4 regions of the Ensifer sp. 38_S197 genome follow, and region 3 is predicted to be linked to each of the others. Evidence: riboswitches for the same ligand, from Rfam matches in the RefSeq annotation. Region 3 holds a riboswitch; each other region holds the start of a gene.
What was found. A riboswitch is a leader RNA that binds a small molecule or an ion and turns the genes downstream of it on or off. The one in region 3 is predicted to bind cobalamin.
Positions count from the first base shown of each region.

Region 1: linked by a shared signal. The riboswitch ahead of AC1Z3V_RS21405 (aromatic ring-hydroxylating oxygenase subunit alpha) and the one ahead of AC1Z3V_RS28390 (DUF1636 family protein) in region 3 are both predicted to bind cobalamin.
Region 2: linked by a shared signal. The riboswitch ahead of AC1Z3V_RS30690 (CbtB domain-containing protein) and the one ahead of AC1Z3V_RS28390 (DUF1636 family protein) in region 3 are both predicted to bind cobalamin.
Region 4: linked by a shared signal. The riboswitch ahead of bluB (5,6-dimethylbenzimidazole synthase) and the one ahead of AC1Z3V_RS28390 (DUF1636 family protein) in region 3 are both predicted to bind cobalamin.

Region 1 covers NZ_JBXOVZ010000002.1:1,724,110-1,728,300, reverse strand. Annotated here, with positions in the region: gene AC1Z3V_RS21410 (FAD-binding oxidoreductase) at 1-624, opposite strand, end outside; gene AC1Z3V_RS21405 (aromatic ring-hydroxylating oxygenase subunit alpha) at 626-1,870, opposite strand; cobalamin riboswitch at 1,975-2,179, opposite strand; gene AC1Z3V_RS21400 (DUF6656 family protein) at 2,483-3,082, shown strand; gene AC1Z3V_RS21395 (L-threonylcarbamoyladenylate synthase) at 3,162-4,136, shown strand.
Region 2 covers NZ_JBXOVZ010000002.1:3,641,090-3,645,280, forward strand. Annotated here, with positions in the region: gene AC1Z3V_RS30680 (NAD(P)H-binding protein) at 1-421, opposite strand, end outside; gene AC1Z3V_RS30685 (TetR/AcrR family transcriptional regulator) at 520-1,212, shown strand; cobalamin riboswitch at 1,211-1,474, shown strand; gene AC1Z3V_RS30690 (CbtB domain-containing protein) at 1,517-1,693, shown strand; gene AC1Z3V_RS30695 (CbtA family protein) at 1,891-2,688, shown strand; gene AC1Z3V_RS30700 (ferric iron reductase) at 2,739-3,584, opposite strand; gene AC1Z3V_RS30705 (glucoamylase family protein) at 3,585-4,191, opposite strand, start outside.
Region 3 covers NZ_JBXOVZ010000002.1:3,171,434-3,175,624, reverse strand. Annotated here, with positions in the region: gene aspT (aspartate-alanine antiporter) at 1-668, opposite strand, end outside; gene AC1Z3V_RS28395 (DUF1330 domain-containing protein) at 1,106-1,399, opposite strand; cobalamin riboswitch at 1,616-1,831, shown strand; gene AC1Z3V_RS28390 (DUF1636 family protein) at 1,937-2,350, shown strand; gene AC1Z3V_RS28385 (ABC transporter ATP-binding protein) at 2,373-3,179, shown strand; gene AC1Z3V_RS28380 (ABC transporter substrate-binding protein) at 3,176-4,129, shown strand; gene AC1Z3V_RS28375 (FecCD family ABC transporter permease) at 4,133-4,191, shown strand, end outside.
Region 4 covers NZ_JBXOVZ010000002.1:2,931,957-2,936,147, reverse strand. Annotated here, with positions in the region: gene AC1Z3V_RS27255 (phytanoyl-CoA dioxygenase family protein) at 96-1,289, shown strand; gene AC1Z3V_RS27250 (SDR family oxidoreductase) at 1,379-2,191, shown strand; cobalamin riboswitch at 2,297-2,508, shown strand; gene bluB (5,6-dimethylbenzimidazole synthase) at 2,555-3,298, shown strand; gene AC1Z3V_RS27240 (DUF2865 domain-containing protein) at 3,255-4,191, opposite strand, start outside.

The DNA.
Region 1 (4,191 bases), 1.4 Mb from region 3:
ACCGTCGATGCGGCCACGCAGGCCATGCCAACCGTGGCGCGCCTCATGTCCCTCGACGATGAAGCCGAGGTTCAGCCCGGACATCTGCGTTGCCAGGACTTCGAGCTCCGAGCGGAACAAAAGATCCTCCGGCCGACGGGCGCAGGAGATGAAGGTGACGTCCGTCTCCGGCACGCAGTCCGCCATCCAGCGGGTCATCGACATCATCGGCGTGATGCCGGAGCCGGCCGAGATGAACAGGTACTTATCGCCCGGATGGCGGACGAAGCTGAAATCGCCGAGCGGCCCGAAGGCCCTCAGCTTCATGCCGGGCTTGAGATGGTCGAACATCCAGCGGGTGCCGATGCTGTCGGCCTGTGCCTTCACCGTGACCGCGATCGAGAGCGGCCGCGATGGCGTCGACGACAGGGTATAGGTGCGCATGACCGGTTCGTCCGCGACCGGCAGTTCGAGCGTCACGAACTGGCCGGGCAGGTAGCGAAACCAGGCTGGCTTCTCCGCGCGGAAGGTGAAGGTGATGACGTCGGCGGTCTCGACGACCGCCGACGTGCATTCGAGCATCTGCTGCCGGTCGATCCAGACATGCAGTTCGTCGAAATGGTGGAAGGAGGGTGCCATCTGCATGTCAGGCGACCTTCGACAACGGAGCCGCATCGCCCTCGAGGCGCTGCTCCATGAACTTGCAGTACCATTCGACGAACTGCATTACGCCGCCTTCATGCTCCGGCGAATAGGGGCCGGATTCATAGGCCGGCGACCGGATGCCGAAGGCGTTTTCCTCGACGATCTGGCGATCCTGGTCGTTGGTCTCGGTCCAGACATGGGTCAGGTCATCGAGTGTATAGTCGACGCCTTCGACCGCATCCTTGTTGACCAGCCACTTCGTCGTCACTTGCGTGAGCTCCGGCCCGAGCGGCAGCACGCGGAAGGTGATGGCGTGATCGGAAAGCACATGGTTCCAGGTGGTCGGGTAATGGAACATCAGGAGCGTGCCGATCTGCTTCTGCCGGACATCGGCTGACAGCGCGCGTTTAACGGCGGGCGCACCCGACATCGTATAGCTTTCGGCATCATCGACCAGCGGCATGCGCGCGGCGCGGAACTGGCCGGTCGGCGACATCCGGAACTCGCTCGGCAGGCCCTCTGCCTCGCATTTCGCCCAGTGAGCGGCAATCACCGGATCGTCCTTGGCGCCCTGCACCCCGGTCGCGGTCGGCGCTTCCGGATATGTGCGGCAGAGTTCAGGGTGATTGGCGGCGCAATGGTAGCACTCGCGGTTGTTTTCCCAGACGAGCTTCCAGTTGCCCTTCTCGATGATGGTGCTTTCGAAGGCAACCTTGGTCTCCCCAAGCCGGTGGGGAGCGAGATAGGGGGTGACCAGTTCACGGAAGGCCGCGAAATCCGCCGGTGTCTCCGACAGGTTGATGAAGATGTAGCCGCCGACCGTCTCGCAGTGGATCGGTTTCAGGCTGTGGGCCGCCTTGTCGAAGTCCTCGCCCATCTGGCGCGCGAAGAGCAGCGAGCCATCGAGTTCGTAAGTCCACTGATGATAGGGACAGACGAGCTTCGCCGAGGACCCCTTGTGCTGCGTGCAGACGCGGGAACCGCGGTGCCGGCAGGAATTGTGGAGCGCGCGGATCGTACCCTGGCGATCGCGGGTGACGACGACGGGAAAATCGCCGACCTGGACGGTGAAATAGTTGCCGGCCCGCGGGATCTCGCAGTCATGGCCGATGAACAGCCAGTCCTTGTACCAGATGTTTTCCAGATCCTGCCGGTAATAGTCGGGATCGATGTAGAAGGCCCGATCGAGGCTGTAGCCGTCACGCCGGCCCTTCAGCTTGCGAAGCATATCGGTCTTGGTATCCATGTCCTGTCCTCATGCGCCATGTTTCGGAGAGGCAGGACAGGAACCCGCACGGGCGCGCACCCATGCGTTTCAGGCTCCGATCCGGCTGCCCGCCGCAACCCGTTACGGTTATGTCCGTCAAGGCTGGTTTCCGGGCTCAGGAGCCGTCCTTTGCGGACCAGCCCGGCGCCTTCCCGGACGGAACCGTCCAGTGGCCTTTTGCCGAGGCTTTCGCTCCACCACCGTTGCGGGGGCAGCGCCGGGATTTGACCGGCTTCCCAATTCTCCGCCTTCCCCTCGGAAGACGACACCTTGAGCAAGGATATGTAAGCGCGGAAGGCACCCTGGCAGGCGCCGGATAGCGACATCCAATTCCAGAATGACGACACAGTGGAAACCGTCCCCCTTGAACGGAGTCGAAAATTTTTCTATTTATAAACAGATAGATAGATCAAATATTGGGCATATGCCACTTTTCGCGGCCGATATGGCGCAGGCACGGGAAGACTTCGCCCGTTTGCGACATTTTCATGAAAGTGCCGGCGCATCTTCCGCCAACGAAAGGAAATCCTTCATTAACCATAAGGCACTAGGCTTGCCGGCGGACGAAGATGTCCGGCAGGCAGATGGCGCATGGCAAAATTCAGATATTACGACGCAGCGGCCGAGAAGCCGCCGGCCGTCGTGCCGAAGACGGCGGTTCACAGCGAGTTCCTGCGCACCGGCAGGATCAACCGCCGGCAATGGGCGCCGAGCGAACGACGGTATCTGAGTTATGAGGAAGTCGCGGACAGAACCGCCAAGAAGCTCGCGACCGCCGGCGACACGACGCACAAGCGGATCAACGGCTTTCACGCCTCGATCCAGTTCCCGAAGCTGATCTTCCACCGCACGCTCGTCGGCAAGCCGCATCTCGGCTATTGCCATGTGACGGCGGCGCGGACGGCGGTCACGCCTTCCAAGTACATCACCTGGTCGTTCTATTTCGCCAATTTCTTCAGCGACCTTGGTGACGAGACCCATTTCTTCGACCGCATCCAGAGCGGCTATTCCCGCATGTATTTTGCCGTCGCGATCGAGCCGAGCGCCGAAGACGGACAGATGGTCATCAACCGCAACGTCCGCGACAACGGACTGCTCTTTCGCACCGACGACCCCAAGGTTGCTCTCAAGAACGTGCTGATGCTGGGTGCCCGGGACGACGCGCTGCGCCGCATCATCCGCAGCCTCTGAGCCAGTAACCGTTTCCCGCAAAGAAAATCGTTCTGTTTTCCCGGCACGTCCGCTAAGGAAGCGGCGGAAAGGAAACGGCATGGCAGAGATCATCGACACGGGCATTGAACCGGACCGCGCAATCGAACGCGCCTGCGCCGTTCTTGCCGAAGGCGAGCCGGTCGCCATTCCCACCGAAACCGTCTATGGCCTTGCCGCCGACGCGACCAACCCCGATGCGATCAGCCGCATCTACGAGATGAAGGGCCGGCCGCGTTTCAATCCGCTGATCTCGCATGTTTCCGACATGGCCATGGCCGAGGCTCATGTGCGCTTCGACCCCGTGTCCCGACGCCTGGCGGAAGCATTCTGGCCCGGCCCCCTGACATTGATCCTGCCGCAGCGGCCTGAGAGCACCGTGCATGCACTCGCCTCGGCCGGCCTCGACACGCTTGGCATCCGCATGCCCGACGGCTTCTCGCGGCGGGTGATCGCACGGTTCGGGCGACCGCTCGCCGCGCCCAGCGCCAATACCTCGGGCAAGATCAGCCCGACCAGTGCGGCCCATGTCGACGCCGATCTCGGCGAGAAACTGAAGCTGATCCTCGATGCCGGCCCGGCCGAAATCGGCCTGGAGTCCACGATCATCAAGGTCGACGGCGACGAGATCCGGCTGCTGCGCCCGGGCGGTCTGGATGCCGCCGAGATCGAGCGCCTGCTCGATCGTCCGGTGATCCGACCGGAAACGGCGGGCGCAACGATCGAGGCGCCGGGCATGCTGGCCTCCCATTACGCGCCGGGCGCTGCCGTGAGGCTTGATGCCACCGATGTGCGCAGCGGTGAGGCGCTGATCCGCTTCGGTGGCGACCGGATCGCCAACGAGGAACAAGCGGCCGTGGTTCTCGATCTCAGCCCGACCGGAAGTCTTCGCGAAGCGGCAGCCAATCTCTTCGACTACATGAAGCGCGCGGACGCCAGCGGCGCTGCGACGATCGCCTTCGGGCCGATCCCTTCGGAAGGGTTGGGAGAAGCGATCATCGATCGGCTGCAGCGGGCGGCGGCACCGCGCGGGTGAGCTTGCGTGCGGCATCTCCTCCGCACCGCGATTGCGGTTATGATCGCAGTCGATA
Region 2 (4,191 bases), 470 kb from region 3:
TGCCGCCGCGAACCGCATCCATCAGGAAGGCTTCGCTGAAATTCTCGAAGAACCAGCTCCCCCGAATGATCGTCCAGTCGGCGCCCGATGCCTGCAATTCGCGTTCGGTCGCCTGCGCCGCGTCCTCGCCGCGCCCCGAAAGCAGCACGAGGCGCTTGATACCGGAACGGACCGCAAGCGCGGAAAAGCGGCGGATCGCCTCGACCGCGCCGGGCACGGCGAGATCCGGCTGATAGCTGACATAGATGCGCTCGACATTCTCGAGCACCGGCGCCCAGGTCGTCTCGTCGTTCCAGTCGAAGGGCGGCTTGGCCGAGCGCGCGCCGATGCGCACCGTGACACCCTTGGCGCGCAGCCGCTCCGCAACGCGGCGCCCCGTCTTGCCCGTACCACCCAGCACCAGTGTAACCTTGCCAGACATGATCTTTCCTCCTGGTTTTAAATATGAGTAATCCTCACATTTGCAAATGTGATAAATCCTCGTATTTTGGGAGTCAAGACAAAATGTGAGGATTACTCATGATTGAGCCGACAGGCACCCTGCCGATTGCAGGCGACGACGACACTGCGCTGCGCCGCACGCCCAGCCAGAAGCGCAGCCGGGAGCGCGTCGAGCACATCCTCACCTGCGCCTCCGTGCTCATCGCCGAGAAGGGCAGCGATGCCATGCGCATGAGCGAAGTGGCGGAAAAGGCAGGAATTTCGATCGGATCGCTGTATCAGTATTTCCCGGACAAGGCGGCGATCGTGCGCACGCTCGCCGAGCGCTACAACGCCTATTCCCGCGAGTGCATCGAGGGCGAATTCGCCAAGGTGACGTCGATGGCAGAACTGCGCGACGCCTTCGGCGCGCTCTTCGATACCTATTACGACATGTTCCTCGCCGAACCGGTGATGCGCGACATCTGGTCGGCGATGCAGGCCGACAAGACGCTGAGACAGATCGAACTGGAAGAAAGCCGCATGACCGGCCGTCTGCTCGCCGATGTCCTCGCCCGGCTCCAGCCGCAACGCCCACGCGCTGCGATCGACGAGGCCGCGTTCCTGATCATGTATCTCGGCGAATGCACGATGCGGCTCGCAATCTCGGTCGACCGCGCCGAGGGCAACCGCATCGTCGAGGCCTACAAGCAGATGATCCTTCGCGATTTTGTCGCTGATGAAGCGGCCGGCGGCGCAGGCTCAATTGACAACGCCATGACACGCTCATAATCATCAGGGATCGATTGGTTCCCGAGACGCGAACGTGTGTCGGGAGTAAACGGGAACGTGACGGATGGACCCAAGCTGGGCATTCAAATCACGGCCGACCCCGCGACTGTAGAGCGACGTCGATCTTGCCGTTCCGGAGCGATCCGGGAGAAGCCACTGGAAGAGACCCCGAGAGGGTGGTCGGACTGGGAAGGCGAGGCAGATCCCGGGCATTCCGCCCAGCGCCGTGAGCCAGGAAACCTGCCACTCGATACGGGCATAGGGCCCACACCGGGAATTTCCCGATGCCATCACGGAGGTTGTCATGGCTACGTCTACTATTTCGAGCACCCCGCTCTCCCTCAGCGATCGTCTGACCGCTGGCGTCATCGCGCTTCTCATCGGCGCATTCCTCGTCTTCGGCGCCGGCCTTGCCAATTCGGCCGTGCTGCACGACACCGCGCACGACACCCGCCATTCCTACGGCTTCCCCTGCCACTAAACGATGTCTCGGAACGTAGCTCACGTTCCGCATCCACGTGTCTGCGGACCTGAACGCATCCGGCCTGTGCCGGATGTCGGTGTTTGTGCATGCCGGTTCGTCCGGCACACCAGGTTCATCCGCACGGCAGAAAGAACGAAAAGGCTTGCAAACCACGCCAGAGTGCGTGGCTTTTGTCGTTATCGAGGGAATTCGACATGATTGTCAGAACGCTTCTGGCCGCGATCGTGGCTGGACTGATTGCCGGCGTCTTCATGACCGGCGCCCAGGAACTCCGGGTTACGCCGCTGATCCTGCATGCGGAACAATTCGAAGGCGAGGCTCCGGCGACCACCGAGCAGCCCGCCGGCCAGCCGGGGGCGGCGCAGCCGGCCGCAGAAGGGCACGATCAGCATTCGTCGCTGAAGGCGGTCTCGCCGCTCGGCGCAGTGCTCGATGCGCTGTCGCCGATCACGCCGGCCTATGCCCATGAGGGCGAACACGAGGAAGGCGGCATCATGTTCGGCCTCAGCCGCTTCTCGGGCACGCTGATGGCGAACCTCGTCACCGGCTCCGGCTTCGGCCTGCTGCTGGCCGGCGTCAGCCTGGTGATCGGCTATCCGATCACGCTGAGGAACGGTGCGCTCTGGGGCGCCTGCGGCTGGCTCGCGGTGCACATGTTGCCGGCGATCGGCCTGCCGCCGGAATTGCCGGGCTTCCCGGCCGCCGAGCTCGGCGATCGCCAGACGTGGTGGCTGGCAACCGTCGCCCTCTCAGCCATCGGCCTCTATCTCGTCGTCCTGCGCGAGGAGATCGTCGCAAAGGTCGTCGGCCTCGCGCTGATCGCCGCGCCGCATGTCTACGGCGCACCGCAACCGCTCGATATTTCCAGCAACGTCCCGGCCGTGCTCGGCGCCGAATTTGCCGTCGCCGCCCTCGCCACCACGCTTGCCTTCTGGATCGTGCTCGGCGTCGTTTCCGGCTTCATCAACGAGCGTTTCGCCAGGGCGAACTGATCCGGCCGATCCCATGCTCCATGGGAACCTGAACAAGCAGGCGGCGGGGTTCAGCCCCCGCCGTTTTGCATGAGATGGGCTGCCAGCCTTTCGCGACGATCGTCCGGCTCGAGCAGCACGCAGGTGTCGCAGAAGCTGCCACCTTCCGCTCGGAAATAGAGGCAGCAACCGCAGCGTATCCTGTACTGGCGCGACAGCCGCTCGCTGCTTGCCGGATCGATTGCCGAGATCTCCTCGTAGCAGAGTTCTTCCGAGAACAGCCGCGACCCGGGCCTTTTGACGATGGCCAGCGCCTCGGCCATGCAGCGCGCCTCGTCGCCGATCGCGCGCCCGATCTCCAGAAAGGCACCGGCAAGCGAATCTGCCGCCAGCCGCCACTGCGCTCCGGAGGAAAGCCCCGTCCGCCGTTTCAAGACTGCGACGACCGGCGCCAGATGGGCGGTGAAGCCGCGCTCGAAAGTGCTGCCGCCTTCGCTCGCCTGCGGCACCGCGGTCAGCCGACCAAGATGGAAATGATAGCGCTTGCCGGCAATCTCCCGCCCCTCGTGCAGCCGAGCCCAGTCCTCGAAGCGAATGCCGGCGATTTCTGCGTGAAGCCCCGCCCCGAGATAGAATGCGCCGAGAACCACACTCAGTTGCCGACTATAAAAGGCGATCAGATGCGCCGCGCGGATCCGGTCCGTCATGCCGATGGCGAAAACGTCCTGATAGGCAAGGCTCTGCTCCACCCCTGCCCCGCCCATGGCCCAGAAGGCGCCCGGCGTGCCGAAGGCGCTTTCGCCCACTTCGAGCGAAACCCCGGCGTCAGGAAACTGCGTGCGCAACCGCTCGACCGCCGCCAGCAGCTGCGGCGGATATTTCCCTGCAGTTTCTGCTGTCTGCCGGCGCTCGCCCATTCATGCCGTCTCCGTCGCCAGCCAACCGCCCTCAAATCCCGCGCGTTCGAGACCGCGCCGGATCGCCGGCAGGCTGCGTGTCAGCTTCCAGACAAAGCCGCTCCGCCAATTCTCGATCATCATCACGACGAGCCCCTGGTCAAGGCCGACGACGCGCTCGTCGATCCAGCCTTCCGGTCCATCGCCGGGAAGGCTCGGATTGAAGCCGCCCGGCAGGCGCCCCTCTTTCAGAAGTCCGGGATAGCTGGCTGCGATATGGCTGAGTGCCGCGCGTGACGCGTCCGGATCGAACGGCAGGCAGGCGGGCGCTGCCCAGGGCACGAGCGTGCCGTCATCCAGTCCGAACGGCGCGCCCCGGTTGGCGTAGCCGAAAAGCCGCTGCCAGCGTCCGTCCGCAAGGCGCAGCCGGCCGCGCGGCGCGTGACAGGCACTGAGCCCCCAGAGCTGTTCGCCATAGCCGGCGAAGCGGCCCGAATTCCGGCGCGCATGGTCGCGCTGCAACGCAATGGCGCGCCGGGCGTTCGCGAAATAGTCCGTCCTCCTCTCCCGCATCGGCCGATCGCCGACTGCGCGAAGATCGAGCCAGGCCTGCGGGAACAGGTGGATG
Region 3 (4,191 bases):
AGCCCGAAATCGTGATAGGCGCGGGTGATGCCCGGCTCGCTGTTTTCGGAGCCGCCGCCGAGCTTTGCCTCATATTCCTTGCAAGCCGCCGGAAGGTCGATGCCGAGAAGCCTGGGCCCGAGCTGGGCGAGGATGATCGCGGAGCCGATCGTGCCCCAGATATAGGTCACCGCATAGGCGATCGGGATCTGGTCGGCAAAGGTCTTGGCCTGCTCCGGCGTCAGCCCGAGCGAATTGATCTGGTCGGTCGCAACGCCGATCGCGGCCGAGATCGTCTGCGAGCCGGCATACATGCCGGCGCCGTAGCCGAGCGGCAGCCCGGCGATCAGCGCGCAGAGATAGGGAACGATGAGGCAGAGCACCAGGACGGAGAGCGCAAAGGCGATCTGCTTCGGACCGTCGGTGCTCAAGCCCCGCACGAATTGCGGGCCGACACCGTAACCGACGGCGAACAGAAAGATCAGGAACAAGGTGGATTTCAGGTCACCGGAAACCTGGATGCCGAGCTGCCCGATGAGAACGCCCGCAAGAAGCGTGGCGGTGACGTTTCCGAGATTGAAGCCCGCGACCTTGATGGGGCCGATCAGGAAACCGATGCCGAGGGCGAGGAAGACGGCAACGGGAGGATAGGTCCGAAGCGTCTCGACGAAGAAGTCAATTGGGTTCACTGCCATCCCCTGTAGAAAGTTGAGTTGCCATCACTTCATTTCGGGACTTGCGCGGCTAGGTTGATTTTCGGTGGCTTGTCGATGCCCGATGCTAGCCTCGTGAATTGTCGCTTCGGCTGCTGGTTTTCTCAACGGCCATAGGGTTACGCGGACGTAACGTACGTTAAACTTCGGGGATTTCGGGCGCAGTGCGGGGCGAAGCGGGGGGCGCGGCCGCGCTTCTGCTCCGATCCGCGGGCGCGCCGCGTCGCGGCAAATTTCGCCGGTTATTCAACTCTGATGTTGCACTCCGTCACGTCAGCTCGTGACGGAAACACATGACGAACGGCCCATGTCGATGGATCCGGAGCACATGGCCCGGCAGCGGCTACATCCGTGCGCCGCGAAGCTCGACGTGACGGTAAAGGCTGGCGTTTGCGGCAGTCTTGCGCTCCGCTTCAGGTGGCGACACCTTCCAGCGTCATGATCCGTGTCTTGGCACAGCGCTCGCGGATCGTCTTCAGGCGTTGATATTCCGGCGATTGGTACCAGGAGAGCAAGGCCTGCATGTCCGGGAACTCGACGATGACGAGCCGGTGCGGCTCCCAGTCGCCCTCGAGGACCTGGGTCGCGCCGCCGCGGCCGAGATAGCGGCCACCATAGCGCGCCTCCGTCGCCGGCACTTCCTGGATGTATTGTTCAAACGCCGCGGCATCCGTGATTTCGACATCCGCGATCAAATAGGCCGCCATGACAGAGCTCCTTTCCGCGCAAGCCAAAGATCAAGGATACGCCATTCGTGCCCCGCCAGCGATGTCCTTGCCCCGGAGAAAGCAGCTGAAGGGCTGACCGCCAATTTTCGCATTGATCTTTGTAATGTTATTTTATAACAGTCCCGCATGACGAAACGCCGCATGTTGATAGATCCGGAGCCCATGCCCCCAGCAGTTGTTTCATCCAGCGATTCATGCGAGGAAGGCGTTGATGGTGCTGCATCCGCGGAAATGCGGAAGCGGCTGAAAAGGGAACACGGAACGGACGACCCTGACGGGACCGAAACCGTGGCTGCCCCCGCAACTGTGAGCGGAAAGCGCATTCACACCATGTCACTGGCGACAAGCCGGGAAGACGTGGATGCGCCGCGACCCGCGAGCCAGGAGACCTGCCATCGAACCGATCAACCACAACGGACGGGGTGTTCCGATGGAAAAGAACTGGCTTCCAAGCGACGGTCATCCGTCGTCCTGCCGTTTCGCCATCTCTTGCCGTCAGTCCCACGGAGAGAGAACATGGCCGAGACGACTTCCCGACAGCACAAGATAACGGTCTCCACCGATTGCCGCTTTACCGGTGGCCCGTGCATGCCCGGCGCCGAGCTCATAAAGCGTCTCAACCGCAGCATTGCCGCGCTCGGCGAGCCGCTCGGTCGCGATTTCTCGATCGCCGGCACGGTCTGCATGGCGGCCTGCACGCGACCCTGCACCATCGCCTTCCAGGCGACGGGCAAGGCGACCTATCTCTTTGGCGGCATTACGCCAGAGGAGGATATCGACGATCTCGTCCGCTTTGCCGCCGCCCATGCCGAGCGCGGCGACGGCATGGCGCGTGCCGCTGACCGGCCGCGCGGGCTTGAAGGCAAGACGCTTGCCCGCATCCCGGCGGCGATGCTCGTCTCCGAAGACGTTGCGGGCCACTTCCAATGACAGCGCGGGGAGGGATGAGACCATGACCTGCACGGCAACAGGAGCCGCACTTCGCGTCGAGGGGCTTTGCTGGGGGCCGCGCCCGGGGCTGAAGCTGGTCGACGGCATGGACTTCGCGATCGAGGCGGGCAGCCGGCTTGCGATCCTCGGGCCGAACGGGGCGGGCAAGACCTCGCTCCTGCGCTGCCTTTACCGGGCGGTGCAGCCGAATGCGGGCCGTATCAAAATCGGCGGCGTCGACCTCTGGTCGATCTCGGCGCGCGAAGCGGCAAAGACGATCGCCGTCGTGCTGCAGGAAATGCCCGGCGATTTTCCCTTCAGCGTGCGCGACGTGGTGATGATGGGGCGTATCCCGCGGCGGGAAGGGCTCAACGGCTGGACCGACACGGACCGCGAGCGCGTGCAGCATGCGCTCTCCCATCTCGATCTCGCCCATCTCGCCGGCCGCCAGTTCTCGACGCTCTCGGGCGGCGAAAAGCAGCGGGTGCTGATCGCCCGGGCGCTTGCCCAGGAGCCGCGCATCATCATCCTGGATGAGCCGACCAACCACCTCGACATCCGCCACCAGCTTGAAATCCTCGAGCTGCTGCAGACGCTGAAGCTGACGATCGTGTCGACGCTGCACGACATCAATCTCGCCGCCGAATTCGCAACCGACGTGGCGATCGTGACGGCGGGGCGCCTGACCGCCTTTGGAACGCCCGAGGAAGTGCTGAGCCCGCGGGCGCTCTCCACCGCCTTCGGCGTCACCGCCACCGCCCACGGCACTGCCGCCGCCGGCAGTGCGCGCTTTTCCTTTTCACTTCCTCGACAGGGATCCATTTCATGAAGATCAATATTGCCTCCTCTACCTTCCTGTTTCTCCTCGCCGCCGCCACGCCCGCGCTCGCCTATCCGGTCACGGTCAAGAGCTGCAACCGCGAGGTCACCTTCGATGCCGCGCCGAAACGGGCGATCGCCAACGACGTCAATCTGGTCGAGATGATGCTGGCCTTGAAACTGCAGGACCGCATGGTCGGCTACACCGGCGTTTCCGGCTGGAAGACGCTGGATGAAAAGCTGCGCGAGGGGGTGAAGGAACTGCCGGAGCTCTCGGAGAAATATCCGACCAAGGAAGTGCTCCTCAACGCCGATGCCGATTTCTTCTTCGCCGGCTGGAACTACGGCATGAAGGTCGGCGGCGAGGTGACGCCCGAGACGCTGGCCCCCTTCAAGATCAATGTCTACGAACTCACCGAGTCCTGCGTCCATGTCATGGCCAGGGAAAAACCCTCGATGGACGACATGTTCGTCGATCTGCTCAATCTCGGACGCATCTTCGGCGTCGAGGATCGGGCCGAGGCGCTGGTCGCGGGTTATCGCAGCCAGCTCGCCGAGATCGCCAAGGCCACTGCCGGCCGCGACAAGCCGACCCGCGTCTTCGTCTATGATTCCGGCGAGGAAAAGCCGTTCACCTCGGGCCGTTTCGGCATCCCGACGGCGATGATCGAGGCCGCCGGTGGCACCAACATCATGGACGATGTCGACAAGAGCTGGGTGGAAGTCTCCTGGGAGCCGGTGATCGATCGCAATCCGGAGGTCGTGGTCATCGTCAACTACGGCGAGGTGAAGGCCGAGGACAAGATCGCCTACATGAAGAACAATCCGGCCTTTGCCAATGTCGATGCGGTCCGGAACGACCGCTTCGTGGTGCTCGATTATGTCGAGGCGACGCCGGGGCCGCGCAACGTCGACGCCATCGCCCGGCTCGCCAAGGCCTTTCACGGCGAAGGCTTGTAACCGATGCTGGCCGAGGATACGTCGTCTGGTCCCGTTGCCGTTTCGCGGGTCGCTCCCGTTCG
Region 4 (4,191 bases), 240 kb from region 3:
TCTCCTGATGGATTTTTGATGGATTCTTGCCCTATATCATGTTTTGCCGCCGCCTATGTTCGTGCTCATCAAGATGTTCCAGGGGAGGAAACGGGATGAAGACCGACAACGGTGCGAGGCAGCGGGTGGAGCGTGTCTGGCTCACGGAGGAGGCCTGCGATATCGAGGCGTTCCGGGCGGAAGTCGAACGGCGCACCAACCTGGCCGACTATCCCTATGCTTCAGGCTGCGACAAGAACGTGCTCGTCTACAACAGCGCCGACCTGATTGCCGCCTGTGACAATGCCGAAACGCGGCGAGCGGTGCTTGCCGAAATCTGTGAAGCGCTGGCAACCGGCCCGGGTGTGGCGGTCTTCAAGCGCGCCTTCGCCGATACGGCCGCAATCGACGTCGCGAGCGCCGTCTTCGACGGGATCATCGAGGAGCAGCATCGCAGCAACAGCGGCGGCGGTGATCACTTCGCCAAGCCCGGCGCCAACGATCGCATCTGGAACTCGCTGGAAAAACACTGCCTGAAGGCGCCCGAGAATTTTGCGGCCTACTATGCCAATGCGATCATAGCGCTCGTCAGCGAGGCCTGGCTCGGGCCGAACTATCAGATGACGGCGCAGGTGAACCGCGTCAATCCGGGCGGCGCGGCGCAATCGGCACACCGGGACTACCATCTCGGCTTCCAGACCTCCGCGGTTATCGAGCGATATCCGGTTCATGTGCACAAGCTTTCGCCGATGCTGACGCTGCAAGGCGCGGTCGCCCATTGCGACATGCCGCTCGAAAGCGGGCCGACGCTGTTCCTGCCCTATAGCCAGACCTATGTGCCGGGCTATCTGGCGCTCAACCGGCCGGAGTTCCGCGCCTATTTCGACGAGCACCACGTGCAGCTTCCGCTCGAAAAGGGCGATGTCGTCTTCTTCAACCCTGCGCTCTTCCATGCCGCCGGCAACAATCGCTCCGCCGATATCCGCCGCGTCGCCAATCTCCTGCAGGTGTCCTCGGCTTTCGGTCGGGCGATGGAGACGGTCGACCGGCTGACGATGAGCGCGACGCTCTACCCAGCCTTGAAGACGTTGCTGGCGAAGGGCAAGCTGACCGAGGCGGAAGCCGCCAACGCCATTGCATCCTGCGCCGAGGGCTATTCGTTTCCGACCAATCTCGACCGGGATCCGCCGCTCGGCGGCCTGGCGCCGAAGACGCAGGCGCAGTTGATGCGCGAGGCACTGGCCGCGGGAACGAGCGAGCAGGACTTTCAAGCGGCACTCGATGCACAGGCACGGCGCAAGCTGAGCTGACGGTTCAGTCTCACATTTGACGGGTTCCCGATGCGCTGCGCTCGGGGCCCGTACCTGTTTCACACGATCATTTCCGAGGGAGGAATTCGATGAAAGGACAGATGCAAGGCAAGATCGCCATCGTCACCGGTGGCACGCAAGGACTGGGCGCAGCGATTGCCGGCCTTTTCGCCGAACGCGGCGTCGCTGGCATCGTCATTTGCGGGCGCAATGCCGCCAAGGGGCGCGCGAAGGCGGAGGAAATCGGCAAGGCCAGCGGCGCGAAGGTCGTCTATGTCGAGGCCGATCTTGAAAAGGTGGAGCACGCGCGGAAGGTCGTTGCCGCCTGCGATGCGGAGTTCGGCCGGGTCGATGCGCTGGTCAATGCTGCGGCCATTACCGATCGCGGCACGATCCTCGACACGACACCGGAGCTCTTCGACCGGATGTTCGCCATCAATGTAAGGGCGCCCTTCTTCCTGATGCAGGAAACGGTGAAGGTGATGCGGCGCGAGCGGACCGAAGGCACGATCGTCAATATCGGTTCCATGTCGGCGATGGCCGGGCAGCCCGTCATCGCGGCCTATTGCGCGTCGAAAGGGGCTCTCGAAACGCTGACCAAGAACACGGCCTACGCGCTGTTACGCAACCGCATCCGCGTCAACGGCCTGAATATCGGCTGGATGGCATCCGAAGGCGAAGATCGCATCCAGCGCGAGTTTCACGGAGCCGCCGCGGACTGGCTCGAAAAGGCGGCCGCCAGCCAACCGTTCGGCAGGCTCGTCGATCCGGTGGAGGTGGCGCGCGCCTGCGCCTATCTTTCTTCGGCCGAATCCGGGCTGATGACCGGATCGATGATCTGCTTCGACCAGTCGGTCTGGGGCGGCTATGACGGTTCGCCGCATCCGGTGGCGCCGCTTTAGATCACGGTGATCGATCCTTATAAGTAGAGCGGGATGCGGGCGGAAAACCGCCGGCACTTTTCCTCATCCCGCCCTGACGGGTGCTTGTCTTTCCCAGGCGGCTGTGCCCTTATGGCGCCGTCAGGTGCCCGCGCGAGCGGGAGAATCGGGAATCCGGTGTCATTCCGGAACGTGCCCAACGCTGTGACGGGGACGGTTGCCTCTCGAAGTGCCTTGAATTGATTCAAGGTTTTGCCACTGGATCTTCAAGCGATCTGGGAAGGTGGGGCGACCGGTTGAACCGAAGTCAGAAGACCGGCCTGGCGAGATAGACCGAACCCCGCGTGGACGGCGGGAGGTTTTCGCATTGTTGGGGATCGAACGATGCTGACTGAACCGAAGGGCGGCCTTGCGGCTGCCGGTGCCTTTTCGCTGGAAGAGCGGGAGGCCGTCTACCGCGCCATCGAAACACGCCGCGACGTGCGCGATGAATTCCTGGACAAGCCTTTGCCCGACGAACTGGTGAAGCGGCTGCTGACGGCGGCGCACAGCGCGCCGTCCGTGGGTCTCATGCAGCCCTGGAACTTCGTGCTGGTGCGGGCGCCGGAAACGCGCGAACGCATCTGGCAGGCCTTTCGCCGTGCCAATGACGAGGCGGCGCTGATGTTTGCGGAGGAGCAACAGGCCAAGTATCGATCACTGAAGCTCGAAGGCATTCGCAAGGCGCCGCTCAGCATCTGCGTCACCTGTGATCGCACGCGCGGTGGCGCCGTCATTCTCGGCCGCACGCACAATCCGCAGATGGATGTCTACTCGACGGTTTGCGCCGTGCAGAACCTGTGGCTTGCGGCGCGCGCTGAAGGGGTCGGCGTCGGCTGGGTCAGCATCTTCCACGAGGCGGAAGTCAAGGCGATCCTCGGCGTCCCCGATCATATCGAGATCGTTGCGTGGCTCTGCCTCGGCTATGTCGATCGTCTCTATCAGCAGCCCGAGCTGGCGGTGAAAGGATGGCGCCAGCGCCTGCCGCTGGAAGAACTGGTCTTCGAGGAAGGCTGGGGAACTGCAGCGACGGATCGTACCGACATCAATTCTGGACCGGTTGATAGGCCGGTCCCTTCGGGTGCTTGAGGTCGATCGAGGTTTCTTCGTTGGGCAGGAAGGTCGGGCCGACGACGCGCACCTTGTTCTTGGATGGGTCGTATGGGCGCTCCTCGGGCGGCGCCTTAGCGGTCGTGGCATCTGCCGGTTTCTTGGTTTCGATGACCACGATTGACGACTGGTCATCGCCGGTCATCGTACCGGTCGCTTTCGGCGAGGTCGCGGCCGTCTGCGGTATCTGGCAGCCGCACATGCCGGGTTTGCTGATGCCGCGGGTGCGATAGGCGAAGGCATTGGGCATTTCGGTATAGGGCCGGCCGGTCACGGCCGAGACCATCTGTTCGCTCTCCTCCGTGTTGAGGTCGTGGAAGTAGAGCTCCGTTTCGGCGCCAGGGCAGCGCGCCCGGCAGGCCTGTTCGTCACGCGGGAAGTCGGCGGGTGTCGCATCCGAAGAGATCGGGAAGAAGGCGCCGTCGCAGGTGCGCACGCACATGGTCCGCAACGTCCCGCGATAGTAGCCGTCCTGCGGCGCATAACCGTCTTCGCCCTGCCCAAGCATTGGCCCGTAGGCGTCGTCAGGCGGCAGATCGGCGATGATGTTGCGGTGCGTCTCCGGCTCTTCGGGTTCGACGCTCGCAAAATAGTCGCGGTCGCTGTAGCAGCCGTTGATCTCGAGCGCGGCGACGATACGGCGACGGGTGTCTTCGCTGCCGCCGGCGACGATCTGCTCACGCTCCGATTTCAGCATGCGCAGGTTGTCTTCCATCTCGGCGATGAGGCTGTCGAGCTCGCTGCAGGTGTCGGGGTCTCCGCCGTCGAAGGTGGCGACGCTGCCGCCACCGCAGCCCGCGCGCCGGCGATCGTTCTTCGCCCGGCGCAACTCGATGTTCTGGCGTGAGATGGCGCTGGCATAGTCGCGGGCG